DNA from 3 places in the Acinetobacter sp. MD2(2019) genome. Region 1 is predicted to be linked to each of the others. Evidence: predicted binding sites of a transcription regulator. Region 1 holds the regulator's gene; each other region holds the start of a gene.
What was found. The regulator PhoB, encoded in region 1, activates phosphate uptake and scavenging genes when phosphate is short. The targets are predictions, from matches to a motif close to TGTCATNAANCTGTCATAA.
Positions count from the first base shown of each region.

Region 2: I2F62_RS08900 (inorganic phosphate transporter) is a predicted target of PhoB. The motif match lies at 3,243-3,261, and genes of this name have one in related genera.
Region 3: I2F62_RS06725 (inorganic phosphate transporter) is a predicted target of PhoB. The motif match lies at 7,585-7,603, and genes of this name have one in related genera.

Region 1 is NZ_VTDU01000025.1:14,974-25,197, forward strand. It holds gene I2F62_RS11380 (sulfurtransferase) at 1-658, shown strand, start outside; gene asd (archaetidylserine decarboxylase) at 655-1,506, shown strand; gene I2F62_RS11390 (hypothetical protein) at 1,631-2,197, shown strand; gene I2F62_RS11395 (alpha/beta hydrolase) at 2,295-3,296, opposite strand; gene I2F62_RS11400 (hypothetical protein) at 3,497-3,847, opposite strand; gene phoR (phosphate regulon sensor histidine kinase PhoR) at 3,948-5,312, opposite strand; gene phoB (phosphate regulon transcriptional regulator PhoB) at 5,327-6,031, opposite strand; gene I2F62_RS11415 (MATE family efflux transporter) at 6,198-7,562, opposite strand; gene I2F62_RS11420 (methionine aminotransferase) at 7,636-8,796, opposite strand; gene I2F62_RS11425 (pyridoxal-phosphate dependent enzyme) at 8,842-9,753, opposite strand; gene I2F62_RS11430 (DUF445 domain-containing protein) at 9,840-10,224, opposite strand, start outside.
Region 2 is NZ_VTDU01000014.1:38,633-48,856, forward strand. It holds gene ptsP (phosphoenolpyruvate--protein phosphotransferase) at 1-757, opposite strand, end outside; gene ybaK (Cys-tRNA(Pro) deacylase) at 1,043-1,513, shown strand; gene I2F62_RS08900 (inorganic phosphate transporter) at 1,564-3,198, opposite strand; gene I2F62_RS08905 (SDR family NAD(P)-dependent oxidoreductase) at 3,598-4,356, opposite strand; gene I2F62_RS08910 (TSUP family transporter) at 4,367-5,158, opposite strand; gene I2F62_RS08915 (PLP-dependent aminotransferase family protein) at 5,275-6,657, shown strand; gene phoU (phosphate signaling complex protein PhoU) at 6,865-7,587, shown strand; gene I2F62_RS08925 (oxidative damage protection protein) at 7,849-8,124, opposite strand; gene argH (argininosuccinate lyase) at 8,128-9,561, opposite strand; gene I2F62_RS08935 (sensor histidine kinase) at 9,552-10,224, shown strand, end outside.
Region 3 is NZ_VTDU01000009.1:46,673-56,896, reverse strand. It holds gene I2F62_RS06750 (hypothetical protein) at 1-59, shown strand, start outside; gene I2F62_RS06745 (TonB-dependent siderophore receptor) at 261-2,660, shown strand; gene nfuA (Fe-S biogenesis protein NfuA) at 2,729-3,373, opposite strand; gene I2F62_RS06735 (rhomboid family intramembrane serine protease) at 3,504-4,121, shown strand; gene I2F62_RS06730 (hypothetical protein) at 4,321-5,838, shown strand; gene I2F62_RS06725 (inorganic phosphate transporter) at 5,912-7,537, opposite strand; gene I2F62_RS06720 (MFS transporter) at 8,070-9,290, opposite strand; gene I2F62_RS06715 (AraC family transcriptional regulator) at 9,383-10,141, shown strand; gene def (peptide deformylase) at 10,171-10,224, opposite strand, start outside.

The sequences.
Region 1 (10,224 bases):
GCCCGATGCAGAAAAACTACAGCAACTGATTAATGCCTTGCAATTGAGCCCAGAACATCACGTGGTGGTTTATGATGATGAAGGCGGTGCTTGGGCAGGGCGTCTGATTTGGAACTTACATTGTCTTGGGTTTTATCGCACCAGTTTGTTAAATGGCGGCATTCATGCGTGGATTGGCGCGGGCTATCCGACCTCGTCTGAACCGAGCCATAATGTTGCAACCACAACGTTATTGCCAGTAGATACGACCCATGCCGATGCGGTTCGTGTGCAATATGCACAGTTACGTTCAGAAGTGGCGCAAGGCATCGTGCAGCTTTGGGATTGCCGAACTTTTGATGAATATACTGGGCTTCGCTTGGCAGCAAGACGCGGTGGACATATTCCTCATGCACTTCATTATGAATGGAGTACTGCCTTAAATCGGCAAAATCATTTAAAATTGCACACTTTCGAGCATATACGGCAGCGATTACAGCAGATCGGGTTTGATTTAACACAACCTGTTGTGGTGTATTGCCAGTCACATCATCGTTCAGGTTTGGCCTATGTGCTGGGACGATTATTGAATTGGCAAATTCGGGCTTATGATGGCGCGTGGAGTGAGTGGGGGAATGACCCCGACAGTCCGATTGTTACGGGAGAGAATCCATTTTGAACTTCACAGATCAACTTAAAAAACAAATATTTTTACAAGCACAGCGCATTGTGCCGCAGCACCAATTAAGTCGGGTGGTGGGTAAAGTTGCAGCAAGTGAAAATCCGATTGTAAAAAATATTGCAATTCAGGCATTTAAAACCAAATATCAAATTGATTTGTCGATAGCACAGCAACAAAATGCGTTGGCCTATAAATCATTTAATGAGTTTTTTACCCGAAGCTTGCAAAGTGGGGTAAGGGCGGTTGATGCAGATGCAAAAAGTATTGTCAGCCCTGCCGATGGCATGATTTCGCAGCTTGGAAAAATTGTAGATGGCGAAGTATTTCAAGCCAAAGGTCAGCATTTTTCGGTCGATCAATTAATTGCAGACCCCCAATTGGCCGCGCCATTTCAGCAAGGTCAATTTGCAACGGTGTATTTATCGCCAAAAGATTATCATCGGGTACATATGCCATTTTCAGGCAGGTTGACTGAAACATTGTACGTGCCGGGGGAATTATTCTCGGTCAATCAGGTGACGGCAGAAAATGTACCGGGATTATTTGCCCGTAACGAACGCATGGTGTGTTTGTTTGACACCGAAATTGGGCGTATGGCGGTGGTATTGGTTGGCGCGATGATTGTGGCAGGCATTGAAACTGTTGCTACAGGCAAGGTGAAACCTACGGGACGTTTGGAATTGCAAAAGCATGCCCTTGAGTTAAATAAAGGCGATGAGCTAGGGCGTTTTTATTTAGGTTCAACGGCAATTGTTTTATTCGAACCAAATACCATGCAATGGGATGATGCTTTTAAAGCAGAATCTACGGTGAATATGGGCGAACGCATGGGTGCATTGCTGTAATTGAATTCGCCATAAACCCATAAAAAATTATGAACGTGCCCGATCATTTGCCGATGAAAGATCGGGTTTTGTTTGCTTTTATTTTAAGAATGTTGCAAAGCGATGTTAATTGGGTTGGAAATAGATGAATGATTTAAAACAATTTTATTCAGATTTAAAAGTACTTGTGAGTGTTAAGCCTATACGCCCGTTTGTTTGTTCAGGGAATCCACTTGATTCAGATATTCTAATTGTTGGATTTAATCCAGCGACTGAAACCAGTGATTTTTGGAGTTACTTTGATGATGAATATGGCTTTCATAAAGAAAGGTGGTTATCTGACTATAAAAAATATAGAAAGCAAAATGGCAAGAAAACAGAGGTAAGTCATTCTCGCAGAGTCATGGAATGGATCTGCAATCATCTAGAATTAGAAACGCAGCAGTTTCAAGTCATGGAAACCAATATCTATTCATATCCAACCGCACGAAAGTCTGAATTATCTAAAAATGAAAATAAAGAAGTATTTGATTTTATTCTTAAAAATATAAATCCAAAATTGATTCTTACACATGGTGTTGATGAAAAAAAATATATTGAAACGTTAAATTTAGACATTCCTGTAATCTCTGAAAAACACTTTGCGATTGGTTGGTCTAGAGATAAAGCGAGGCAGGTTGCAAACCAAATTGTAGCGCTTATTGATCATTAATATGACACTTTAAATGGCTCAGTTTGCTATCCCAATTTTACTTATTCATGGATTCAGTATTTTTTAAATCCATCAAAAACAGTGCACATTAAATCCTTCATTTTGATTTATTTAATAAAAATTGAATCGACTGTTCAAGCATATCTTGGCTTGCTTGAAAACGCAGATTAAAATTAAAGTCATGATTTAAATTTTCTTTATAATCTTTTGGGTAAATGTGTGCATCTACACGAACCCCATTTTGTTTTAACTTTTCAACAAAGGGCAGACTTTGCTTTTCAGTGAGCAAATCGTTTGCTGAAGCCGTCAAAAATACAGGTGGAAACGCTTTATTCACCCACGGTGTGGCAGACATTTTATTTAAGGTTGTTTCGGTCGGACGCTTTTCACCGCTTAAATCTGCAATAACACCACGACCAGTCCAACGGATGAAACCTTGTGACGCCGCTTGCGTTGAATTATACAAAGTATTTAGGTCATAAACACCACTGTGCAAGACCATGCCTTTAAGCTGTGTTGGATTTAATGGGCTTTGCAGAGCAATGGACTGTGCTAAATCGGGGGTGGTTATCAGCGATACATAATTGGTGACTAAATTTGCACCGGCTGAATCGCCTGCAAAAAACACTTTAGATGAATCCATGTTCCATTTAAATGGTTGCTTTAGCACATATTCAACGGCTTGATTAATCTCAGTGACTTGTTGTGGAAAATGCGCATGCGGAACCAAGGTGTACTCAATATTGACCACAATAAATCCCCGATCGGCAATCAGTTTGACATATTCCAAACTGCCTTGCTTGCTGCCAGCAACCCAACCACCACCATGTACCCAAAACACAACTGGTAAATGACCCGTCATTTTTTCAGGATAGACCACATCTAATTTTTGGCTTGGCAACGTGCCATAGGCAATATCTTCATCCACATGAATGGCTTGCGATAAATGCGCTTGTGTATATTGTTTTAAGTAGGCGATATTATCTATGGTTTCTTGATTATTCATGGCTTTGGCCACAATTTTTGTGGGCAAATGGCTGCAACTGGCACAGGCAATCAGCAGTGCAACGGCGAAACTTTGTTGAATTAAATGGATCATTTTGAACATCCAACCTAGGTGATTATGTTCTATTCATTTTTATATAATCAGCATAATACATCTTTTGCAAAATTAAAAATGCGAGCGATTGGTTTTTAAAATAGATGATCTAAAAAAATTACCACAAAATAGACATTCATTGATTGTATGGAATGACGCCCAAAATAAATGTGCTTGCCTGTGAATAAAGCAAGACGGATTTAATCTGCTGTTGTTTGTTTGAGCACCTCTACACAAGGCAGATAATTTTCTTTAGCACGTTGTTTTTGTTGATTATTTAGCGATAAATAGCGTTTAACCCAAGAGTCGGCCAGTTTCGGGCGAAAATCTGGATGTTGCACCGCATAATCAGAAATACTGCCTTGCTGATATTTTTCCATGTCCTGCATCAGATGTGCGTGGTCATCCGTTGCATCGGGCTGACGAATAATGAAACACAAAATCGCCTGATAGCGTTCTATTTCATTTTGGCTCGGTTGCTGAATTTTAAAGATGGCAAAAAGGACTAAACATAAGCCACCTATGCCAAGCAAAATAGACAAGTTTTTCATGGCCACACAATAGTGGTTTTAAGGGCAAAAAAGCAAGCACATTCGATAACTTGGCTGGATTATTTTGCTGCCCAAAACCCATGGTCTACGAAAGAATCGTTTAATGTTCAGTTTGATAGAGTCGTTCTTTGGGAAAAACCGCTTTAAAGCAAGAACCCTGATTCGGACGCGATTCAATTTTTAAATGCGCGCCGTGCTGCATTAGCACATGCTTAACAATGGCAAGCCCTAAACCTGTGCCGCCGGTTTGTCGGCTACGCGCGGTATCGACCCGATAAAAACGTTCAGTCAGGCGGGGTAAATGTTTGGGATCAATCCCAATGCCGTTATCTTCCACAGTGAAATAGCCATGATCTTGATCGTTATGCCATCCAATGGTAATCACACCGCCGTCTTTGGGCGTGTATTTAATGGCATTGGTAATTAAGTTGCCAAAGGCACTGGCCAATTCAATATCTGAACCAATTAAGTCGCAGTGGCTATCGATATCTAAATTAAGAATATGACCATAATCTGAGTTATAGGCTTGTGCATCGTCAAAGAGCTGATTCATTAAGCTTGGCATATCAACAATTTGATTTTTGGCAATGGTTTTGTCATTTTCTAGTCGCGATAATAACAACAGGTCATTCACCAAGGCATTCATGCGTTTGGTTTGCGCCTGCATTTGTTCGAACGGGCGTTTCCAACGTGGATTAAAATCGTCTTGGTCGCTAAACATTTCTAAATAACCACTTAAAACCGTCAGTGGCGTGCGTAATTCGTGCGAAATATTGTCGACAAAGTCTTTACGCATTTGTTCTAAGTTATGTACGCGAGTAATGTCGTAAGCCACCAATAAGCGGCTTTCGGTGCCAAAACGGGTCAGTTTGATTTGTACATAACGGTCTTCTTGTAGGGAAATTTTTAGTTTAATGCCGTCGGGTTGTTGTTCTAAATGATGGAAATATTCAACAAAGGCCGGCTGGCGTAAAATGCCCAAAATATTACGTCCACGGTCAATTTCTTGCAGGCCAAGTAGGCGCGTTGCCGCAGGATTCCACCATTCAATCTGTTGTAATTCATCGGTTAGCACAACCGCTTCGGCTAATGCAATTAATGACGATTGCGCGCGGTCAATTAATCCGACCATTTCGGCTTGAACGACACGTTCTTGGCGCTGTGAACGATAAATATTAAACAGTAATGCGCCCCAAATGCCGTCTAAATTGGGGGGGACATCGTAGGGACGATTGGCTATCCAATCATTAACTCGATATAAAGCACGTAATTGTAAAATCAGAAAAAACACACAACCCAGTGCAATACATAACCACAAATAACCTAATCCAAACCCAATCAGTCCTGCAATGACGAGAAAGAACAGTAATTGTCTTAAGTCTTGTTTGGCATAATGCCATAAACTGCTATAACGATGGCTTTTATGCTCAAGGCTTAATTCAGGCGTTGGATAGGGTTCATACATCTCAAACAGGCATCCTAGCAGACTTCTGCGCGGGTTGAAAAACGGTAACCCGTTCCACGCACCGTTTGTACAAAGCGGTCGACCCCAAATGGTTCGAGCACTTTACGTAAGCGGCGAATGTGCACATCAATGGTACGATCTTCAATATAGACATTTCCACCCCAGACTTGGTCGAGTAATTGCGCGCGCGTATAGGCTCGCTCAGGGTGGGTCATAAAGAAGGCCAATAAGCGATATTCGGTTGGCCCCATTTCTAAAATGGTATTTGCAAAGCTAACCCGCTGACTCACTGGGTCAAGCAATAAGCCATTGGCATCAATGGTTTTTTCACCGCTTAAGGCATTCGAGCGGCGCAACACCGCTTTAATCCGAGACACCAATTCACGGGTCGAAAACGGTTTGGTCATGTAATCATCTGCACCGGCGTCCAGTCCTTGGACTTTATGGTCTTCTTCGCCGCGCGCGGTGAGCATAATCACCGGAATTTCAGATAAACTTTCATCGCGTTTTAGGCGGCGACATAATTCTACACCACTGGTTCCACCGGGTAACATCCAGTCAAGTAGAATAAGGGCAGGACGTTGATCAACAATCATTTGATGCGCTTGTTTGGCGTCTTCAGCTTGAAGGCATTGGAAACCTGCCATATCAAGCGACGTATGAATCATTTCACGAATGGGTAATTCATCGTCAACAATTAAAATATAATCCTCTTTCACAACGTTTTATCCTATTGATTGTATGCAGATGTGATAGCAAGTATTACAAAGCTTAATTATGACAGTATCATTTCAGTTGCGAAGCTGAATGATTATTTTAAAACATATTTGTGACAAAATGCGGATGGCAAGATGACTACTGTATGACAACGCTAAAATTTTGGCCTTAAACTAAGCGATGAATTGCCCGTTTTTTCCAAACAAAATGGTAATAGCCACCTTGTAATAGGCATAAGCAGACAAAGGCCAGTGCGTAAGCAATCCAAATTCCAATCAGTCCCCACAAATGACTAAATAAGTAAGCACACGGCAGTTCGATTAGCAAAATAGAACCAATATTAATCAGCATGGGGGCGGTGACGGTGCCACTTGCGCGCATAATCGAGGCAAAAATAGCATTTGCGCCAAAAAACAAAATTGCCCAAAGCACAATAAAGAGCAAATTTTGCCCTAAAGCCACCACTTCAGGCGCGGTGATAAATAGCGCCATTAAATGCCATGAAAATAAATAAGCCAACACAATTAAACTGCCGGTAATCATTAAATTCATACGCATTGCGGTATGCATAACTTTCGTTAGCAAGTGTGCTTTGCCTGCGCCAATGGCTTGCGCGGCAAAAATAGATGCAGCAATTGCAATAGAAAGTGCTGGAAATTGAATATAGTTGAGAACCTGATTGACCGCACCATAGGCTGCGGTTGCATGCGCGCCGTACTGATTCACCAAACTGACCACCACCAAACCGGCCAGTGAAGTGGTCACCATTTGAATGCCCGTTGGCACACCAAGTTTTAAAATAATTTTGCCCAGTTCTGGCTTAAACCGTAAATGGGAAATAAATTGCCGATTCGGACGCAGTGGATGTTTCCGTAGATTTAAATACACCGTTAAAAAAAGCAGTACCGCAATATTGCCAATAATTGAGGCCAAAGCCGGTGCAATAATGCCTATTTTAGGCAAGCCCCAGTAACCTTGAATAAACGCAGGTGTGATCATTAAGCCGAGTACGCTGGTCATAGCAAGGGCAATTAATGGCGTGATACTGTCACCCACGCCGCGCAACACCGAGGTATAAATAATATATACGAAAATAAGCGGACTACCGGCCAGCATGCTTCTTACATAAGGCACAGCCAGATGCAAAATATGCGGATCTACACCCAACAATAAAAGTATATTTGGGGCAAAAAAGATGCCGAATGCGGCAATCAATAAACCCCCAAAAAAGGTTAAAAATAAGGTTGTACCCACCACTTGTTGGACACGTTCCAAATTTTGCGCGCCCCAAGCTTGACCGACTAAAATGGTGGTGCCGGCCGAAAGACCAATCACAAACGCCATTAAACAAAATAAGATGGGGAAAAATACCGAAACAGCAGCGATGGCATCGACACCTAACATCTGCCCGACAAAAATAGTATTAATTGTGCCCGAAAGGTTTTGTAAAATATTGGTGGCCACCAATGGCAATAAAAAAGCGAGAAAGGTTTTCCATAGGTTTTGTTCAGAAAAAACCAAGCGTTGCTTCATAGATGACCTATTCTTTGGGTAAGAGCGTTATTGTGCAGGCTGCTTAAAAAACCCACAGTTGTGTTGGTGTAAATTAAGCACGAATGTTCGACAAAATATCACCGGCTTGTTCCAGCGTTTGTTCGGTTTTGGCAAAACAAAAGCGCAGCATGCGCAAATCTTTGGGAGCTTGTTGATAAAAAACCGACAATGGAATCGCCACAATTTTATGTTCTTCGGCAAGGAATTGACACATTTGAATGTCGCTGAATTCAGGGCGGATGGATGAATAATCGACCGTTTGAAAATAGCTCCCTTGAGTAGGAACAAAACCAAAGGCGGAATGTGCTAAGCCTGCATTAAATTGATCACGTTTGTGCTGATAAAAATCAGCAAGTTGTTGGATATGTTCAGGATGCTGTTGCATATAGTTGGCTAGCGCCACTTGGCATGGGGTAACGGCGCAAAAATTGGCGAATTGATACACCTGACGAAATAAATGCATGAGTGCCGGAGCCGCAGCGCAATAACCGGTTTTCCAACCAGTGACATGAAACGTTTTACCAAAGGATCCCACCACAATGCTGCGTTCGCGTAATTCTGGAAAAGATAGCGCTGAATAATGTTGTTGATGATCAAAGACCAAATGCTCATAGACTTCATCAGACAGCACCACAATGTTTTTATCTTGAATCAGGGCAATTAAATTCAGCCAATCTTGTTTTGCCCACACCTGACCGGTGGGATTATGTGGTGTATTCACAATAATCATGCGGGTACGGTGGTTAATACGGTCGGCAACGAGTTGCCAGTCGACCTGAAAATTCGGTGCAGTTAAAGCAATGTGAACCGATTTGCCACCGGCCAATTGTACAGTTGGGGCATAGCTGTCATAACTGGGGTCAAAAATAATGACTTCATCGCCGCTGCGAATCAGTGCTTGAATACTGGCATACAGCCCAATGGTTGCCCCCGGAGTAATGGTAATTTCTGTGATTGGATCGAGTGATATTGCATCGCGTTGCTGAAAAATTTGTGCCACTTGCTCGCGTAAAGGTAGCCATCCATCGCCTGCTGCATATTGATTAAACCCAACTTGGGTGGCGAGGCTGAGCTGCTCGGTTAATGCACTGGGCGAGGCAAAGTCGGGAAATCCTTGCGATAAGTTCAGTGCGCCAAGGCGCTGTGCTAATGCCGACATTTGGCTAAAAATGGTCACGCCTTGTTGCGGTAATTTAGACGGGAAATTGAGCATTACGATTCCTTGAGCATTATTTTTATCGGGCGGTTTTGACTGAGGTTACAGCGTTTGCGCATAGCCATGCAGTTGCTCCACGCTTGTGGTCGCACCACTACATACAATCACCAAAATTTTATCAGTTTGCGCAAAGCGAATTTTCTGATCATATAAAACCGATAACGTTGCCCCACAAGCTGGTTCAACTAAAGTGCGGTGATCATCTAGAAACTGTATACAGGCTGCAACCGCTGTGTGATCAGAAACGGTTAAGCCAATGACTTTACGTTGCTGCGAAACGGCAAAAGCATTTGCACATACTTGTTTAGCCGCTAAGGTTGTTGCAATACCTGTGACCTGTTCAAGCGTAATATGTTGCCCTGTCTTCATGGCGGTGTTTAAAGAAGCCGTTCCTTCTGTTTCAATGGCATAAATTGGAATATTGAGTTGGTGTTTTATCAGTCCCTGACTAATGCCAGAGAGTAAACTGCCGCCACCGACCGACAGTACTACTGCGCTTGGGGTTAAGCCATCGGCAATCACTTCATCGATGATTTGGGCAACGCCGTTCCATAAATAAGGATGGTCGAAGGGGGGGATATATATGTTTTCTGAATCGATACGCGATTGGGCTAATTGATCGGATTCAGCCCATGTTTCACCATGAACAATCACTTCAGCCTGCTGATTTTGCATCAGCTCAATAGCACGTTTTGATGTGGTCTTGGGTACTATAACAGTCACAGGTAAATTGAGTTCTTGTCCCATGTAGGCCACGGCAATGCCTGCATTACCACCAGATGAACTGATGAAGCGCTTTGCGCCTTGCTTGGCGTATTGTTTGCATGCTTCACCGATGCTGCGGTGTTTAAATGAACCCGCAGGTTGGGCAGATTCCATCTTTAACCAAATCTCACAATTATTGCGCTGGCTTAAAGTACTTGATTGAATTAATGGTGTTTTTAAACTTGGCATATTGTTATTCCTCTTCTTTCAGAGGAATAACATATCTAAAGCATGAATGCAAAATATCCAATTATAGAGGGCGCGAATAGTTTCGCTTACAGCCAAACTTCAATACTGGCACGAATCAAGCCTAAAATTAAGCCGATACACGCACCTACCACCACGCCATTAACCCGAATCATGTGCAAATCGCCACCGACTTCATTTTCAATTTTCGCGATCATTTCGGTTGAATCCCATTCGTGAATTCGTTCACTAATAAAACGAATCACTTTATCGCTATATTGGTCGCTTAACTGAATCGCCGCACTACTTAAGCGTTGATTGAGCAATTGGCGCACATCATTATTTTGAATCAGGTTCTCACCCAATAATTCAATCGCGGCACGTAAATTTTGGGCAATCCCAGAATGGGTTTTTTCTAAATCTTGCTTAATGGCTTGGCATAAAATGACCACTGCACCACTAATAAAATTCAGC
Region 2 (10,224 bases), on a different contig from region 1:
ACAAAATATCCATTAGACGATTGAACTGCGGCATGTCAAGCTGATCGTTGCTGGCTACGCAAAGTAAGCTGCTGAGTTCTTTGTCCTGATGACGAATCGGTTGTTCCGATTTAATAATACTCACCGCAGGGCTTAACACATGCTGATTGGCGGTGATCGACCAAATGCCTTCACCTAAATGAATCATGTGTTTTGGATTCAGTGCCGATAAAAATCCGCATTCAACCAATTTTTGTTGTTTGAGTAACTGTGTGCCGTGCCAAATTAAATCTTCAACGTCTTCTGCTGCAACTTGAGTGGCAATTAAGTTTTCATGCAGCGCAAGCGATGGTGGCTGCGCATGTAATAACTCAATAATTTGTTCGGCAGATTGGGCGTTTTTGACTTGCTCGGACACATCGTCAATGAGGGCACGGGTTAAAATCTGTAAAACTTGTAAGTGTTCATCTGACTTAGCAGCAATGACTACCGCCAAATAAATTTTATTTTCTCCATCCCAGACCACACCTTCAGGGAAATGCGCCAAACGCACACCTGTTTCTAAGATATATTGGCGAGATTGAGGTGTCCCATGTGGAATCGCAATTCCTTGACCCAAATAGGTAGCACTTTGCTGTTCACGAGCCGTTAAACCTTGTAGATATTCGGGTGTGACCAGCTGATCTTCAACCAAAATATTCACTAGACATTGCAACGCCTGTGCTTTATCTACAGCATGTTGATTCATGCGAACATGTTGTATATCTAGCGCGATCATAAAAATTCCTTGAAAAACATCATAATTTGAATTGAGGCGGTGCCTTTCTGGAGAAAAATAAAAGCCGAATTTTACTCGGATTTGTCGCGAAAATCAGTCTTTTTTTAATCATCCATGGGGTTTTTTGTGAAGATGTGAAATCGATGCAGTTTTGAGTCGAACGATTCACTGCTAAACCCGCGACGTCTTGTCTGCGGGACTGATGTTTTATCTTAACGTAGAATAGTGTGCTTGTATCATCGCAGCCATGTTATCTTTAAAAAAATTGTAAAAGTGGAACATGAGATGACACCGGCATGTCGATTATTAAAATCTAAAAAAATTGAATTTAGCCTGCATGAATACGAACACGACCCACACGCCAAAAGTTTTGGTTTAGAAGCCGCAGAAAAGCTGAATTTGGCCGTGCATGAAGTCTTTAAAACGTTGTTAGTCACCGACGATAAACAGCATTATGTGGCCATTTTACCTGTGCAACATCAGCTTAATTTAAAGAAAGTTGCCGCGGCATTTGGCTGTAAAAAACTACATATGGCCGACCCGAAAGATGCCGAACGCTTGACCGGTTATTTGGTCGGAGGCATTAGCCCACTGGGGCAAAAAAAGCGTTTAAAAACCGTGCTCGATGCCAGTGCAGAAACCTTGGGGAAAATGTATGTCAGTGGCGGAAAACGTGGTTTGGATATTGGCTTAAAACCGCAAGATTTAGCCCATATTTTAGAGGCGAAATTTGTTGATGTTTTAGACGATGGTTAAAATGAAAACAGGGATCGAATGATCCCTGTTTTATGGTTAAATGTTTATTTTTAAATAAATTGTAAGAACAGCCAATATAAGCTTGCAGACAGAATCATGGCACATGGCAGGGTGAGTACCCACGCCATTAAAATGCTTTTTACGGTTGCCCATTGCAGCCCCGACTTATTGGCAGTCATGGTCCCGGCAACGGCACTGTTAAGTACGTGTGTGGTGCTGACTGGTAAACCGAATTTATCCGCGGCAATAATCGTGCTCATGGCTACAAGCTCGGCAGACATGCCTTGCGCATAAGTTAAATGGGTTTTGCCAATGCGTTCGCCAACCGTCACTACAATTCGTTTCCAGCCCACCATTGTGCCTAAGCCTAAAGCCAGTGCCACAGCCACTTTCACCCACGTTGGAATATATTGTGTCGCTTTATCTAGGTTTTGACGATAATCCGAAATGGTCGCTTTTTGAGCTGCGTTAAGCTGATTGAGATGCTGGCCTTTATCTAACTGCTTTAAGCTGGTACTGCTTAAATACATATCGTTGCGTAAATTAATGGTCGCTTGTTCAGGAACTTTGGCGATACTGCCGTAACTTGCCACCGCTTGTCCTAAATGATTAGACAATGCCGCAACCGCAGGAATCACTTGATCATTCATTTGATGGTTTTGAATAAACTTGGTCAGAATATTGCGCGCTTCAGGATTTTGCATTGCGTCGGGGTTGACCGTTAAGGTATGTGCCGCTTTTTCTGAAAGTGCAGCAAAGGACTGAACTTGGCTTTCATCCATAGTTTGGTTGAGTGAATAGGCCAAAGGCACAATACCAATTAAAATGAGCATAATTAAGCCCATGCCTTTTTGACCATCATTTGAACCATGCGCGAAACTGACCCCTGTACAGGTCAAAATCAGTAAAATACGCACGATGAACGAAGGTGGTTCATTGCCTTTAGGTGCTTCAAACACTTCAGTTTTGCGTTTTTTTAACACCACTTTAAGAATTAAAAAAGCTACAGCGGCTAAACCAAAACCAATTAATGGCGAGAAAAATAACGCTTTTGCAACTTTAAAAATTTGCTCTAAGTCGACACCACTCACGCCATCGGTCGCTGAGTGTAAGGCTTGGTTCATGATACCCACGCCAATAATTGAGCCAATCATGCTGTGTGAACTCGATGCTGGAATGCCAAAAAACCACGTGCCCAAATTCCAAATAATGGCAGCAATCAGCAAAGCAAAAACCATGGCGAAACCGGCACCGCTATTCACGTGCAGAATTAATTCAACAGGCAGCAATGCAATAATGCCGTACGCCACCGCACCACTTGCGGTCAGCACCCCTAAAAAGTTGAAAAAACCAGACCACATTACTGCCACTGGAGCAGGCATGGCATTGGTGTAAATGACCGTTGCCACTGCATTGGCGGTATCGTGAAAACCATTTACGAACTCAAAGCCCAGCGCAATAATTAACGCGACCCCAAGCATAATGAATGAAAATGCGCTTAAAGGTGGGACATGAGATAAATCGAATTGAAGCTGAATGCCAATATAAACGATTGCGCTTAAAATGACGGTCGCAAAAATATATTTAAACCAAGATGGCGCAGGTGCATTAATATGAGAAGACGTTCTTGGAAAATATGCTTGTTTTGGAGCAGAAGTCGAAACAGCCGATGTCTGATGATTCATGCGAAGGGTGTAGTGAATGAAATTGCATGAATTTTGAAACTTTAATATGACAGTTCAATGACATTTTAGCTTTCAGTTGACGAATGAAATGTTACCCGTTTTATATATTTTTTGAATGGTGTGAAGTTAATTGATTTGATATTGAGCAGTTTTTTATTTTAGTTTGAAAAATTAAAAACTTAAATTGAATCAATATGCCGTTATTTTTTTCAAAAAAGTGTTTAGATCAAAAAATGCATAGAAAATTGCCGGTTTTTTGCATAAAAAATCATCAAAAGATTGGTGTTTCATTGCATTGCAGGCTTGGTTTTGTGACAACGTCAGATGTTTTATTGAGCATGATCTGACGTTGTTAAGTAAACATTAGCTACCCAGTGCGGCAGCTAAAAATCGCTTTTTTTAGGCAATTGGCGTGACTTTGAGTGGATTGAAAGATTGCGATGTCGGCATGATTTCAATCCGATTAATATTGATATGTGGTGGTTGCGACACCACCCAAGCCACGGTATTGGCAATATCTTCGGCCACTAAGGGCTGCGTGTTTTGATACAACTGTTCGGCTTTTTCTGCATCGCCATGAAAACGCACCACTGAAAACTCTGTGCCGCCGCACAACCCCGGCTCGATATTGGTCACACGCACTCCCGTTCCAGCCAAATCGGCACGTAAATTTAAGCTAAACTGCGCCACAAAAGCTTTGGTTGCACCGTAAACGTTGCCTCCCGGATACGGATAAGTCCCAGCAATAGAACCTAAATTAATAATTAGCCCCGTTTGGCGTTTGACCATATACGGCAAAACCAAGCGAGTCATGTTGATTAACCCTTTGGTATTGGTATCAATCATGGTGTTCCAATCGTCTAAATTGGCCTGATCGGCGGCGTCCAATCCTAGCGCAAGCCCTGCGTTATTGACGAGAACCATGATCTGATCTAATCCAAAGTCTGCTGGCAGTTGTTTTAAACAGGCTTCAAGGGTGTGATGATCTGCACTGACATCTAATACTAAAGGAAAAAAATCTGCGCCTAGTTCAGCCTGCAGCTGTTGTAATTTGTCTAAGCGTCGTGCCGCACCAATGACCCGATAACCTTGTTGTATTAAGGATTTGCAAATAGCAACGCCAAACCCTGCAGATGCACCTGTGACTAAAGCAAGCATAAAAATTTCCTTATAAAATATGGAGACTAAGACTGATTATTAATAAAACAACGCTTAAAACAAGGACTTTTTGCACCAGTCGGCCATTGCTTGAAATGGTGTGTTGGCTACCAAAATGATTGCCAACAATATTGGCCAATATCATGGGGATGCTAAGCAAAAACATTAATTTCCCTGCCATTAAAAAGGCAATCAGCGCGCCAAAATTCGAGCAGAAATTAAAGATTTTGGCTGTTGCAGAAGCATTTAATAAGGTAAATTGATTAATTAAAAACAGCGCAATAATAAATAAACTGCCTGTTCCTGGGCCAAAAAAACCATCGTAAAAACCCACGCTTAAGCAAACCATGCTCAGAAGCAGTTTGGATGAGGTAAATTGTCCATTTTCACGATCATTGGCACGGGCCAAGAGTCGGCTTTTACATAATGTGATGATTAATCCAATCGGTAATAGACAAATTACCACGAGGGTAAGGACTTTAACGGGTAAAATCAGAACGCATTTTGCACCCACATACGCGCCTAAAAGTGCCATTACTACGCCAAGCGGCACCACTTGCCAAATAATGGCTCGGCTGCGCATAAAATTACGAATGGCAGCCAAGGTTCCCACCATGCTGACTAATTTTTCTTGGCCAAGGGCAACTTGTGTAGGTAGGCCCAGCATAATCATGGCGGGAATCAGTAATAAACCTGCACCGCCTGCAACTGCATCGACATAACCTGCAATCAGTGCCGCCAAACTCAGAAGAAGTAATCCCCATAAAAAATGTTGCTCAAGAAGACTTTGCGCAATAAACATTTAACCCATAACCTGCCAATCAATGATGCTCCTTTATGCCATGACGATACTGGTAAAAGTAGCATCAGCCGGTTAGAATTTAAAAAAACTGTTTGGGTGACACAGAAGCAACTGTTATGGTCAATACACAACAACCAACCAAAATAAATCAGGTCATTGACTATATTTCTGAGCGCATTCAAAGCCGCCAATTTTTGGTGGGGAGTAAGTTGCCATCCTTGCGTAAACTGGCTCAAACATTACAGGTTTCTGTTTCAACCGTTTTAGAAGCCTATGAGCGCTTATTGGCAGAAAATTTAATTGAAGTTCGCCGTGGCTCGGGTTATTTCGTACTGAATCAACAGCAAGCAACAGGCATTGATTTGCCCAGTACCCAAGCGGAAATGGCGACGCATCCTTTTTGGGTTGCACACCAAGCGCTGATTGCACACGATGCAAAATTTACTCCCGGTTGTGGCTGGTTGCCTACAAATTGGATGCCAGAGGCGATTGTGCGTAAATCGTTACGACATGCCTTAAATGCCAGCGCTGAAGATGTATTGGCTTATAGTCCTGTTTTGGGCTTTGAACCTTTGCGGGAATTATTAAGTCAGCGCATCCAGCATTATGGCGTGAATCTTCATCCCGATCAGGTGTTATTAACCGAAAATGGCACACATGCTTTAGATTTAATTTGCCGAACATGGCTGAAACCGGGCGATGTGGTGGTAGTTGATGACCCTTGCTATTTTAATTTTTTTACCTTATTAGAACTATTACAGGTTCGTGTGATTGCCGTGCCATTTACCCCAAATGGCCCCGATTTAAATGCCTTTGCCGAGGCCATGCAAGCCGCGCCTAAGCTGTATATCACCAACGCGGGACCACATAACCCAACCGGTGCAAGCTTGAATTTGGCGGTTGCGTATCAGGTGTTAAAAATGGCTGAACAGGCTAATATGCTCATTATTGAAGATGATGTTTATGCCGACTTCGAGTTAGTCCCCGCGCCACGCTATGCCGCCTTGTCTAATTTTGAACAGGTTATTCAAATTGGTAGTTTTTCTAAATCGTTGTCTGCCGCGTTTCGTTGTGGCTATATTGCAGCAAAATCTGAATATATCGATTTATTGGTCAAGGTGAAAATTGCCACCAGTTTTAGTTGTAATCAGCTAAATAGTTTATTGGTGTATCAGACCTTAAAACATGCGCAGTATCGGCGTCATTTAGACTATATCAACCAACGGTTAAATGAGGCGCGGCGCTTTGTGGTGGGGCAGTTAGAAGATTTAGGCATTGTGCCGTGGACCATTCCTAAAGCGGGCATGTTTTTGTGGTGTCAGTTACCACAGGGCGTTCAGGCTGAAAGCTTGGTGCACGCGTGCCGACAAGACCATGTGATATTAGCCGCAGGAACAAATTTTAGTCATAGTCCAACCGCGCAGCAATTTATGCGTTTTAATATCTCGCAATGTGTCGATCCTTCTTTATTTGAGCTTTTAGCCAAACACATTGCATAAAAAGTGATGCTCAAACAAAAGTATATTTTTTGCGGCATTGCTTAAACGTATTTAAGTGGATGATGTTGTACTTTGCCTGATTAAAACCACACCATCAAATGGCGAAGCCTGATCATTGATAAAAGCTAAAATGTCATCAAATCTTCATGTTGGTTGTGTTTAAATAATCATTCATCTTTTTCTGACCTGTTTTTCGGGAGCAATCTTTTGACCTTAAAAAACCCGTTATTAGCACATCATATTTCCTCGCAATTTAACGAAGAAATGCAGGAAGTGAACACCAAATTTATGGCGATGGGTGGGGTCATTGAACAACAGGTGACCAATGCCATTCATGCCTTGTTGGATATGGATGTCAATCTTGCAGTAGATGTGCAATACACTGAAAAAACAGTCAATCGTCTAGAATTAGAAATTGATGAAAGTTTGACTTTTATTTTGGCGCGCCGTCATCCTGCCGCCATTGATTTACGCATGGTGATAGCCATGAGTAAAGCCAATACTGACCTCGAACGGATTGGCGATGAAGCGTCTAAAATTGCCAGCATTGCACAAAGTTTGTGTGAAGAAGGTGGCTCACCGCGCGGTTTTATGGAAACGCGTCATATCGGTAATCAGGTGCGCGTGATGATTCACGATGCCTTAGATGCCTTTGCACGTTTAGATGCCGATCAAGCGGTGAATGTATTACGTGCCGATGCCGACATCGACCGCGAATATCAATCTGCTACGCGTACCTTAATGACGTACATGATTGAAGATCCGCGTTATATTTCGCGGGTGCTGAATGTTTTGTGGGTGTTGCGTTCCCTAGAACGGATTGGCGATCATGCACGCAATATTTCAGAACAAGTGATTTATATCGTGAAAGGCTTAGATGTTCGTCACAGCAGTGTCGATGAAATTGCCCAGCATGTGCAGAATCAATAAAGCGCTTTGTATGTAATAAAAATAACCATCCCAAGAATAAAAAAAATCCCAGATCTGGGGGAACCTGGGATATATAAAGGGGTATTACATCAAGCATGGATTTCATCTTGATGAAGTTAAGATAACAATAACCACTGCTGCTGTCAGTGTAAGTCTTGTGATAACATGTTATTTTGTATGCATGTTTGTAAGTTGTTGTGAATAAAATAAAAAAAGCAACGAACTTGTCGCTGCTTTTTTAGAATAATTCACCGCTGTGGCTTATTTTTTTTCGGCGGTCCAGCCTTCGGCTTTTTCAACGCTATCATCGTTACTTAAGAACTTTTCGCGTTGTTCTTCTAAGAATTTTTTCGCTTCAGGGTCAAACACATTTAAGCGTTTTTCGTTAATTAGCGTGGTTTGGTGTTTTAACCATTCTTGCCATGCTTGTTTAGAAACGGTTTCAAAAAATTCTTGACCCTTTGCGCCAGGGAATGGTGCAAAATCGAGTCCATCTAAGTCTTGCTGATATTTACGGCAAAATACTTGTCTGCTCATGGCTTATCCTTGGGTGTAAAGTGCAGCTAAACGTGTGTGTGCACGGGCAATAGCCGCTGTCACTTGTGCTGGCGCGGTGCCGCCAATGTGGTTACGTGCATTGACTGAAGCTTCTAAAGTTAAGGCTTGATCGAACACATCTGCGCTAATTAAGTCAGAGAACTGTTGTAATTGTTCAAGGCTTAATTCAGATAAGTCTTTTTCTTCTGCCACGCCTAAAGCCACCGCTTTACCCACAATTTCATGCGCATCACGGAAGGCGATCCCTTTTTTTACTAAGTAATCGGCAAGGTCGGTTGCCGTTGAGAAACCACGTAACGCAGCTTCACGCATAACCGCAATGTTTGGAACCAACGCAGGAATCATATCGGCAAAGGCCATCAGTGAACCACGAACGGTATCAATGGCATCAAACAACGGCTCTTTGTCTTCTTGGTTGTCTTTGTTGTACGCCAGTGGTTGACCTTTCATTAAGGTTAATAAGCTAATTAAATCGCCAAAGACACGACCTGATTTACCACGAACCAATTCGGGTACATCTGGGTTCTTCTTCTGCGGCATGATGGATGAACCTGTGCAGAAACGGTCAGGAATTTGCACAAACTTAAATTGAGCCGATGTCCATAAAATTAATTCTTCCGACATGCGTGATAAATGCATCATAATTAATGCGGCTGCGGCATTAAACTCAATGGCGAAGTCGCGGTCAGATACGGCATCTAGCGAGTTTTCAGACACCGCTTCAAAACCTAATAGTTCAGCGGTATAGGCACGGTCGATTGGGTAAGTTGTACCTGCCAAAGCAGCAGAACCTAAAGGCATACGATTCACACGTTTACGGCAGTCTTGTAGGCGTTCAGTGTCACGCACCAACATTTCAAACCATGCCAATAAATGATGACCAAAAGTCACCGGCTGTGCAGTTTGTAAATGGGTGAAGCCTGGCATAATGGTGTCGGTGTTTTTTGCAGCAAGCGCCAAAATACCATTTTGTAAGCGCTGTAAAACCACTAAAATCGCGTCAATTTCGTCACGTAAATATAAACGAATATCGGTTGCCACTTGGTCGTTACGGCTACGGCCGGTATGTAATTTTTTACCCGTAATACCAATGCGGTCGGTGAGGCGAGATTCGATGTTCATGTGTACATCTTCTAAATCAATGCGCCATTCAAAGTTGCCGGCTTCAATTTCTGCTTGAATGGCGGTTAAACCTTGAATAATGTCGTTGCGTTCTGCTTCGGTCAGCACCCCGACTTTGGCCAACATGGTTGCGTGGGCAATTGAACCCGCGATATCTTGTTTATAAAAACGTTGGTCAAATTGCACAGAAGCGGTAAATTCAGCAACAAAAGCATCAGTCGCTTCGCTAAAGCGACCGCCCCACATACCAGATGTGGCTTGGGGATTATTTGAGGATTGAGAAGATGTGGTCATGGCGGCTCAGCAAAATAAAAAAGAGTATAGCAAAACCTGACCCGTTTGCCGATGGACAACGTTTGTACGCCAAACCATCATCCAAAGCTGTGCGTCAGGAACAATCTGCCTATTTTTTTACGAAAATTGGCCGTTGGCAATATTTAATCGAATTATTTCTTGCAAGTGCGGTGCTTTCAGTCTTAATTGCATTGGCAGAAGCACAGACATGGCAAGCACTCAGCGTGGCTCGAATCTGTGAAATATTGCTGTATTTTTATTGGGTGGAAGTGGTTTTTGCATGGATTGTCGATCGCTACCAAAGCCAACTAAATCGGTTGTCTCATGTGGCTGCGCTCAGTGTGGGTGTGCTTATTTTACAAAGTATTATTGTATGTACCACCTTATTTTTAAATGGATTGTCTATACTTTCGCATCACCACGCAGCTTCGGCATGGTCATTTGAAAACCTATGGCGCGGTCTGCCTTTACATTTAAGCTATGGTTTGTTGCTGAGTATTTTTTGTTTACGTTATTTATATATCCGCGATCAGTGGGTAAAACAACAACACAGCGAGTTACAAGCGCGTATTCAAGCCATGCAAGCCAGAATCCAACCGCATTTTTTATTTAATAGTTTAAATAGTGTGGTTAGCTTAATTGCGACCGACCCCGACAAAGCCG
Region 3 (10,224 bases), on a different contig from region 1:
GGAAATTTTATTATTCCGCGCAAGTTTACAATTTGCTTACACAAAATCCGCAGCCATAAACTGCGGTTTTTTTTATCGTTTTCAAATGAAATAATTGAATTAAAAAAATGCATTAAGATAAAAAAGTTGATTTAAAATAAAGATAATAATGGATATCATTTACGCTTAATGTTACATTATGTATCAGCATCTGTGCAGTCTATTCTTTTTCTAAAGCTCAGAGCTCATCCCCCTATCTTATTAAATAAATGTTTAAACTTATGAAAAATCATACTACTGATAAACGTTTACCAAAAAAGCAGCCATCCCTTTTATGGTACAAACGTAATCCAAATTACCTCTTAAGTATCGTCAGTTTAGTTCTTATCACAGGTACAGCACATGCTGCCGTTGAAGAGCAAAACGCAAGCGATACATCCGTACTACCAACAATTAAAGTAAGTACAGAAAAACCAAAAACTTACACAACACAAAAAACCAGTTCTTCGACAGGTTTGGCTTTAAGCCCTAAAGAAACACCTCAGTCGGTTTCTGTAATTACTCGCCAACAATTAGACGATACCAATGCACAAACCATTGACGATGTGATGGGTCAAGCAACAGGGATTACTTTTAATCAGCTTGATGTGGGTGGTCGTACCACCTATCGTGCACGTGGATACGATATTACTAATTATAAATCGGACGGTTTAGCGATTTCTGGCGAATCAGATTTTGATGGTGCCGGTAACTCACTAAATATGGACTTGTATGAACAAGTCAGTATTGTGCGTGGTGCCAATGGTTTGTTAGGGGGTACAGGCGACCCTTCGGCAACCATCGACTTAGTGCGTAAGCTTCCGAAAAAAGAATTAGGTGGTAGCGTAAAATTACGTACCGGCAGTTGGGACAAAAAAAGCGTTGTAGGCGATATTAATGTTCCATTAACTCAAGAAGGTTCAGTACGTTCGCGTTTGGTGGTGAGCTCTGAAGATTCAGACAGTTTCCGCGAACGTGAAAACTTCAAACGTACCAGTGTACTGGCAAGTATTGCGGCTGATGTATCTGACGACACCACCATTGGTGCGGGCTTCCAATATGACAATAAAAAAGAGCATGGTGTTTCTTGGGGAACCAACGTACCTGTATGGTTTGCAGATGCAACCACCACTAATTTCAGCCGTAAATTCAATCCAACTGCAGATTGGAGCCGCTCAGAATATGAAGGTATAACCTTCTTTACTTCTTTAGACAGCCAGTTAGCAAACGATTGGAAACTCAGTACACATTATGCACATACTGAAAGTGAAGCTTTAAACAATCTTGGTGTAGTGAAGGTAAATAATAGAAGCATTAAGAAGAAAGATGCAAATGGAAATGATATTATTGGAAACAATGGTAAGCCGTTAACAGGAAATGAATATCCACATTGGAATCAAGATGGTACTGGTGCTTATTTAAATGCTCTTCATAGTGAATCAGAAACAAAAAATGATGTTTTAGATATTTCACTCTCGGGTCCATTTCAACTATTCGGTCGCCAACATGATTTAATGTTGGGCATGACTGGTTCACAGACGCAGGATAAAGAATGGGCATTTAATTGTAATATAGATGGTGTTACTTCAAGTGGCCCAACAAGCTGTCAATACCGGACGAATCTATCAACCAACTGGCGTACATGGTCGGGTGACGAATATAGCGATATTATTGCTACTCGCACAGGTGCAAATAAACAGACAACTACAAATTTATATGGTGGCTATTTAGCAGCACGTTTCAGTTTGATGGATGACTTATCGTTAATTACAGGTGTTCGCCGTAGTTATTACAATACATACATAAACAGTTATACAGAAAATGGCACACTAAGTGGTCAAAGTGGTCAAAAAAGTACTCATGCATGGACACCTTATTACGGTTTAGTGTACAACTTTGCAGAAAATTATTCTGCCTATGCAAGTTATACAGATATCTTTACACCACAATCACAGCAAAAACAGAATGGAGATGTGTTAAACCCAATTACTGGCCAAAGCTATGAAGTAGGAATTAAGGGTGCATGGTTCGATGATACGTTAAATGCCTCTTTAGCAGTATTTAAAACCAAGCAAAAAAATCTTGCGATAAAAGACAGTGATAACCTTGTACAAGGTGTTGCAGGCACACAAGCATATTTTGAAGGTACTGGTCGTGAAACCCAAGGTTTTGAAACCGAAATTTCTGGTGCTGTAACCGATAACTGGAATGTTTCTGCGGGTTATACTTATTTGTCTGTTAAAGACCAAAGCACAGCAGATCGCAAAGATCCACGTAATTTATTCCGCATCCATACAACGTACAACCTTTCTGACTATATCAACGGTTTAACAATTGGTGCTGGTGCATCTTGGCAAACTCCAACAATTAATACACCAAACCCAGGTCGACCAATTCTAGACGCAAGTGGTAACCCAGTTCTTAAAGATGGTATTCCAACATACGATAACACCCCACTTAAAGTTAAAGGTTATACATTATTTGATGCAATGGCACGTTACGACATCAATAAAAACTTCTCTGCAAGTTTAAATGTAAGTAACTTGTTTGATAAAACTTACTACCGCCAATATGGTTTCTATAATGGCTTAATTTATGGTGAACCACGTCGCTTCACGCTTTCACTAGAAGCGAAGTTCTAACATTCAGTTTGTATCTATAAACTAAAAAAAGACCTCATAAGAGGTCTTTTTTATTTAGCAAAAAAAACTTATTTAAAATAAGCACCTTCTGCTTGGCTATGGTCAGTTTGGTCAACCACACGTTTTAGCTCCGGAATATGCTGCTGTAATGTGGTTTCAACACCTTGTTTTAATGTCACATCAATTGCAGAACAACCTTGGCAGCCACCGCCAAATTTTAACACTGCGGTTAATCCGTGCTCGGCATCGTCAATCACTTCAACCAAACTACAATTTCCGCCATGCCCTTCTAAACCGGGATTAATTTCCGCTTGCAATACATAAGCAATACGTTCTTCAATCGAAGCATCTGCACCAACGCGTGGTACCTTAGAGTTAGGTGCACGGAATGTTAACTGCCCACCAAAACGGTCTTTGTTATAATCAATAACCGCGTCACGTAAATATGGGATAGACGGCGCATCAATAAAAGCAGGAAAATTTGGATAATCTTGCTTATAATCTGTCGGTACAACTTCTTCTGGCGCGCTATATGCCATACAGCATTCTGCACGAGGTGTACCCGCACTTTCTACAAACACACGAACACCAATACCCGGCGTATTTTGTTTCGCCAAGAGGTCTGCTAAATATTCTTGAGCAGAAGGCGTAATCAATAAATTTGGAATTTCTTCTGTTCCTGCCACCGCAGAGTTGATGTTCTCAGTCGACATGACGTTTTCTTTCCTCAATATGAAGGCTGTATTTTAACTAAAAATATGGGGTAATTGAGAAAAATCAACTAAAATTGTCGGAATTGTTTTTTTAATTTTTATATTGACCTTATTTTTGCGATAAAAACTTATGCTTCAGTTACCCTTTAACCATAGTATTACGCTCATTATTCTTACCGTAATCATTTCATTGTTGGCTTTTTCTAATCAGGCACTAATGAATCGTCTCATTTTTTGGCCACCTGCAATGCAAAAAGGTCAATACGATCGTTTTATTACCTATGGTTTTGTGCATGCCGATGGTACGCATTTGCTGTTTAATATGATTACCCTGTTCTTTTTTGGCAGTGCCATTGAGCAATTTTACCGACAATATGCCTTTAATATGGGCTTTGTGCTGTTTTATGTTGGCGCGTTAATTTTTTCTATTTTACCAAGCTACTTTAAGCATAGAAACGATTACCAATGGGCAAGCTTGGGTGCATCTGGTGCGGTGTCTGCAGTTTTGTTTGCCTACATTTTGTTTAAACCTTGGAATTTAATTCTCGTTTTCTTTATTCCTGTGCCTGCCATTATTTTTGCTGTACTTTATGTGGGCTATAGCATTTGGTCGTCTAAAAGAACAGGACAACATGTCAATCACAGTGCGCACCTTTGGGGGGCCGCCTACGGTGTTGTTGTCACCTTGCTGATCAATCCCAAAGTGTTGCCACATTTTTTAGTCGAATTAACACAACTACCGTTCTAAATATAATCATTCTATAGCGTATCTTTAAAACAGCCTCCATAAGTGATGATTGTCATTTATGGAGCTTCCGGCACGACTAAATAAAGATACACTCTGTGATGATTTGCTACATTTTCTCGCAAGAAATACTGGTCGAAAAGTGCCAAATCACGCCATAATTAATATAACTGTCAAATTATTATTTTAAAGGACGACTTGCATGTCAGAAACACGAGAAGGACTCCAATTCCCCTGCGATGAAGATCAACGTATAAGCACATCACGGACGGGACAGCAAATTTTGTCTGAAGCCTTGGCTCTCATTGATAATAAAGCCTCGAAAGAGGTGATCAAAGAAAAAAACTGGCGAAAAAAATATCCTGTTTATTTTAGAAAAATGGTTGAAGATAGTATTCGCCTCAAAGAAAACCCCTTCAAAATTGCAAAACATGGCTTACAAAAAGCCCATCAATTATTTGAGTTTCATCGTCAAGACAGCAAATTATGCCTGCAAAATTTTATGCAAGCGCCACAAATACAACCGTTGCATAGCATTACCATTAAGGGGCAAAGCAGCCAAGCACCCGAATGGTATATTCCTTACGGCGGAAAAAACTTACAAGGACAAGCTTTACTTGCGCAAATTGATGCATGGCAGGAACAAGGCATTATAGAAGCCAGCCATGCCGAAGCACTAAAAGCCGTACAAGCCCACCCTGAATGGTTAGATTTGTCAGACCGAACTATGGTTTTATTTGGTGCAGGTTCTGAAGCGGGTCCATTAACGTGGTTGTCGAAGTGGAAAGCCAATATTGTGGCAATCGATTTGCCCAATGAAAACGTGTGGACGCGTATTTTAAAAACTATTCAAGATGGCAATGCCACCTTAATTGCCCCTGCAAGCACGCGTTTAAACCACAGCGATCAATTTATTTCGTTATTGGGTGCCAACCTTTTAACCCAAACTCCAGAAATTGCAGATTGGCTGGCGAAAATGCCAGAACAGCTTGACCTTGCAGCGATTGCTTATTTAGATGGCGAAAAACATGTCCGTGTCGCCATGGCGATGGATGCCATTATGCAATATGTAAGCAGCAAAAAACCCGACAGCACACTGATGTTTATGTGCACACCCACCGATATTTACGCGGTGCCCACCCAAGTGATGCAACGTGCGCGCCAAAAACTCGGTCAGCGTTCTACCTTAGAAAAAATGCTAGCCAAAGGTGTTTCAGGTTTAAGTATTCGTCATTTTTTAAGACCGCACACGCATCGAGCCATTCGTTCCAATAATGGTAAAAGTTACAGCATTGCCGACTGTTTAGTGCTTGAACAAGGCCCGAATTACGCACTGGCAAAACGCATTCAGCAATGGCGTGCCATTGTGGCAAAAACTCAGGGACAACATGTCTGTATTAACATTGCACCTTCCACCACAACCCAGTCGGTCACCAAAAATCCACTGCTTAAAGCGGCTTTTTCTGGCGCACATTTGTTTGATGTAGAAGCTTTTGAACCAGAAACCACCAATGCCATTATGGCCGCAATGTGGATTCACGATTTACGCAACCCGAGCAGTTTGGCACAAGCCAAGAATACCCCTGAACACCCTTTAGAGTTGCTTATGGAAGGTGCCAATCATGGTGGAATGTGGAATGCTGCTTATTTGGTCAGAAGTGCGCTGCCCTTTTCTGCCGTGTACGGATTAGTGAAAAACAAATTTATGTTTAAAAAATAATCTCAATTACCTTAACCCATAAAAAAAGCTTTGCCGAGGCAAAGCTTTTTTTATTTAATGTAGCCCGACAGCTTTAAATAAATTTCAAGAACAACCAGTACAAACCACCAGACAAACAAATCGTTACTGGTAAAGTCAGAACCCAAGCAGACAAAATACTACGAATGGTTGAAGCTTGTAAGCCAGATTTATTGGCAACCATGGTTCCAGCAACCGCACTATTTAAAACGTGCGTAGTAGAAACTGGCAAACCAAAACCATCTGCTGCTGCAATGGTACTCATTGCAACCAACTCTGCCGACATTCCTTGCGCATAAGTCATATGGTTTTTACCAATACGCTCGCCCACAGTAACCACAATACGCTTCCAGCCCACCATGGTGCCTAAGCCCAATGCCAATGCCACAGCAACTTTTACCCATGTTGGAATATACTGTAAGAAACCATCTAAGCTTTTTTGGTAAGCTTTTACGGTTTTGTCTTGTTCAGCAGTCCAATGTGGTAAAGCGTCTTTTTTAGCTAAGCTTTTTAGCGCACTTGTACTTAAGAACATTTGGTTGCGAATTTCAGTCACTTGATGTTCAGGAATATCTTTAAGTGAAGTATAGCTTTGCATTTCTTCACCCAAATGCTGCGTCATGCTAGCCAGTGCTGGCAAAACTTCTGGGGTGATTTTCTTATCTTGTAAGTACAATGTAAGTACATGTTCAGCGTCTTGATCATCAATTTTTTGATGTTCTGGCGCAATTAATACCGATGTTTGTGACGACAACTGCGCAAAACTTTGTAGCTGTTGGCTATCCATATTTTTATTTAACGAATAGGCAAGCGGGACCAATCCAACCAAAATCAGCATGATTAAGCCCATACCTTTTTGCCCATCGTTAGAACCGTGTGCAAAACTAACCCCTGTACAGGTAAAAATGAGAATCGCACGGATAATCGGTGGTGGTGGTTCAGCACCTTTTGGCGGTTGAAACAATTCAAAATGGCGTTTAAAAAAGAATTTCACCAATAAGAAAATCAGCGCTGCAAACACAAAACCAATTAAAGGCGAAAACAGTAATGCCTTACCGACTTTTAATACCTGATCAAGGTCGATACCACTGCTTGACGCGCCAGTCGATTGCGTAAGCAAATGATTCATAATGCCCACACCTAAAATTGAACCAATTAAGGTGTGCGAACTTGAGGCAGGAATACCAAAGAACCAAGTGCCTAAATTCCACAAAATGGCTGAAATTAACAGTGCAAACACCATTGCAAAGCCTGCGCCACTGCCCACATTCATAATCAGTTCAACAGGCAACAGTGCAATAATGCCGTAAGCAACGGTACCGCTTGCGAGCATGACCCCTAAAAAGTTACAAAAGCCCGCCCACATTACCGCCACAGGTGCAGATAAAGAATTGGTATAAATCACTGTTGCAACGGCATTGGCTGTATCATGAAAACCATTAACAAACTCAAAGCCTAAAGCAATCACTAACGCGGTAGATAAAAGAACAACAGAATACAGATTTAATGGTGGAACATTGGCTAAATCAGCATTCACTTGCAAAGCAATATAAATTAATGTCGCAATAATAACCGTCAGAAACACCGGCATAAAAAATTTAGGCGTCGGTGCATGTACATTTGATGGCTTTACTGGATCAAGTTGTACTGACTCTTGTGCAGGAGGAATATTTGAATTCATGCAGTCATGTAAAGGGGATCAAAAAGTCCCCTTATTCTTCATTTAAATTATGACAATTATATGACATTCTGATTTTCAGAAAAAACTATTTCCGATCTTTTGCTTTATTTTAAATCAGACCGCATAGTTTTGCAGAATTTTTATACAACACTAGGAATTAGTGCGATCATTTCAAATCATTTTTATGGGCTATAAAATCATCACTTCATTGTTATATTTTTCATTTAACGCTTCATTTATTGCATTAAGATGACGGCGCTACCCTTTTTGCAATTGCATATACATCTTTTGAGATCATTCTATTTTTGGATAACAAGAAATTGGGGCTTTAGACATAAGCAAAGATTCGGCAGTAAACATCATTATGGTTATAAAATTTCTGAAATAAACAAAATAGACCAATGAATTGCACTCAGACTAAGACTTTGAACAACCAGACAAACATCTAAATGAAAGCCAAGGCTCTATTTGCTTCACTACAAATACTTTTCCAAATGGCGTGAAAATGCACTTCACGCCATTTGGCTGTACTTTATTTTTTAATGCGTGTATTGGGTAAGAAGATGGTCGCAAAACCCAATAATGGCATAAATGAACATAGTTTAAAGACCCATTCAATGCCATTTAAATCGGCTAAATACCCTAAACCTGCGGCTGCAATACCACTGACGCCAAACATTAAGCCAAACATTAACCCTGAAACCATTCCAATCCGACCCGGAATGGCTTCTTGCGCATAGACCACCATTGCAGAAAATGCAGAAGATAAAATTAAGCCTGCAATAATAGATAACACCGTGGTCCAAAATAAATCGGCATACGGCATAATTAATGCAAATGGCGCCATACCTAAAAAGGACACCCAAATCACGGCTTTACGTCCAATTTTGTCGCCAATCGGCCCACCCACAAAAGTTCCCAGTGCCACAGCCGCTAAAAAGGCAAATAAATGCAATTGCGCTGTTTGCAAACCTACATGAAATTTATGAATTAAGTAAAACGTGAAGTAATTTGCAATACTTGCAATATAGGTAAATTTAGCAAACATCAATACACAGATGGTACTTAACGCAATCACCAATTTTTGGCCATGTAATTTGGTCTGCTCGGCTTTGGCCTTAAATATACTTAGATTTTGAGCATTTTTAACCGACCAATGACTCACCTGCGTTAAAATCCAAATTGCCAATGACGCAAAAAGGATTAACCCTGCCACCGCATATTGCCCAAAAGGCACAATACATATCGCCGCCAATAATGGCCCAATGGCAGTACCGGTATTGCCGCCGACTTGAAAGGTCGATTGTGCTGTACCGAAACGCCCACCCGATGCCATACGCGCGACACGTGATGCTTCAGGATGAAATGTTGCCGAACCCACACCAATCATTGCCGATGCAAGCAACAATAAGCCAAAGCTCGGTGCAAATGCCAAAACCAGAATACCCACAAAAGTGACACACATACCAATTGGTAATAAATACGGCTTAGGATATTTATCGGTATATAGGCCAACCCACGGTTGTAATAATGAGCCTGTTATTTGGTACACCATGGAAATTAGCCCAACTTGCACAAAGCTTAAAGAGAAATTGGCTTTTAACATGGGATAAATTGCAGGTAACACCGCCTGAATTAAATCATTCAGTAAATGTGCGACCGCAACAGCACCGACGATTTTAATAATCATTTTGTGTGATTGCTGGTTGTCTATTTCATCCAAACCGTCTTTAATTTGTGCCAAATCTGTCATCTCTAAAGCTCCATTTTTTCAAGAGAAAACAATTGTAAAGCGACCGAAACAGCATTATCTTCCAATTAATATTGTATAAGTGACAACTTTAAGTGAATATCGATCATTCTGAATTGATTATTGGTCAATCATCCGAACATATTTATAAGGACATTACCTATCCACATGCTCATTTAAGAGCACAATTACTGTACGCGTCAATAGGCACCATTCAAGTTTATACACCGCAGCAAATGTGGATTGTGCCGCCCAAATGTGCCTTATGGATTCCGGCACGGATTGAACATAGCGTGATTGCACTCAGCTATGTAAAAATGAATACGGCGTTAATTGAAGAAAAAGCAGCACGGGTAATGAGCCAACATTGTTTTATTATTCGTGTAGGCAACTTATTACATGAATTACTGATTCGTTTAAACGAAACGCATCACCTACCCATCAGCAGTGGCATCAATTCAGATGAATTATTCAGAGCGTTACAAGTGCTTATTTTTGAGGAAATTCATAAAGCCAATTTACTGCCCATTCAAATTCCATGGCCTAAAGATGCGCGACTATTAAAAATTTGTCAGGCTTTATTTGATACGCCAAATGATCTAAAAGATTTAAATGCATGGGCCGATGAAATTAGTACGAGCCCACGTACCTTAATGCGAATGTTTCAAAAAGACACTGGGCTGTCGTATCGAAGTTGGATTCAGCAGCTTCACATTGCCTTGGCATTAAGTAAAATTGGTCATGGCGAAGCGATTTCAAGTATTGCAACATCGCTTGGTTATACCAATGCCAGCGCCTTTAGTGCCATGTTTAAACGTCATTTAGGTAAAACGCCACAACAGTTTAAGGGCTAAATTTTTTGTTTTAAACAAGGCTTAGGAAATCAGCGTCGATCCACAAACAAGACACCATCTAAATGGTCTATTTCATGTTGTAC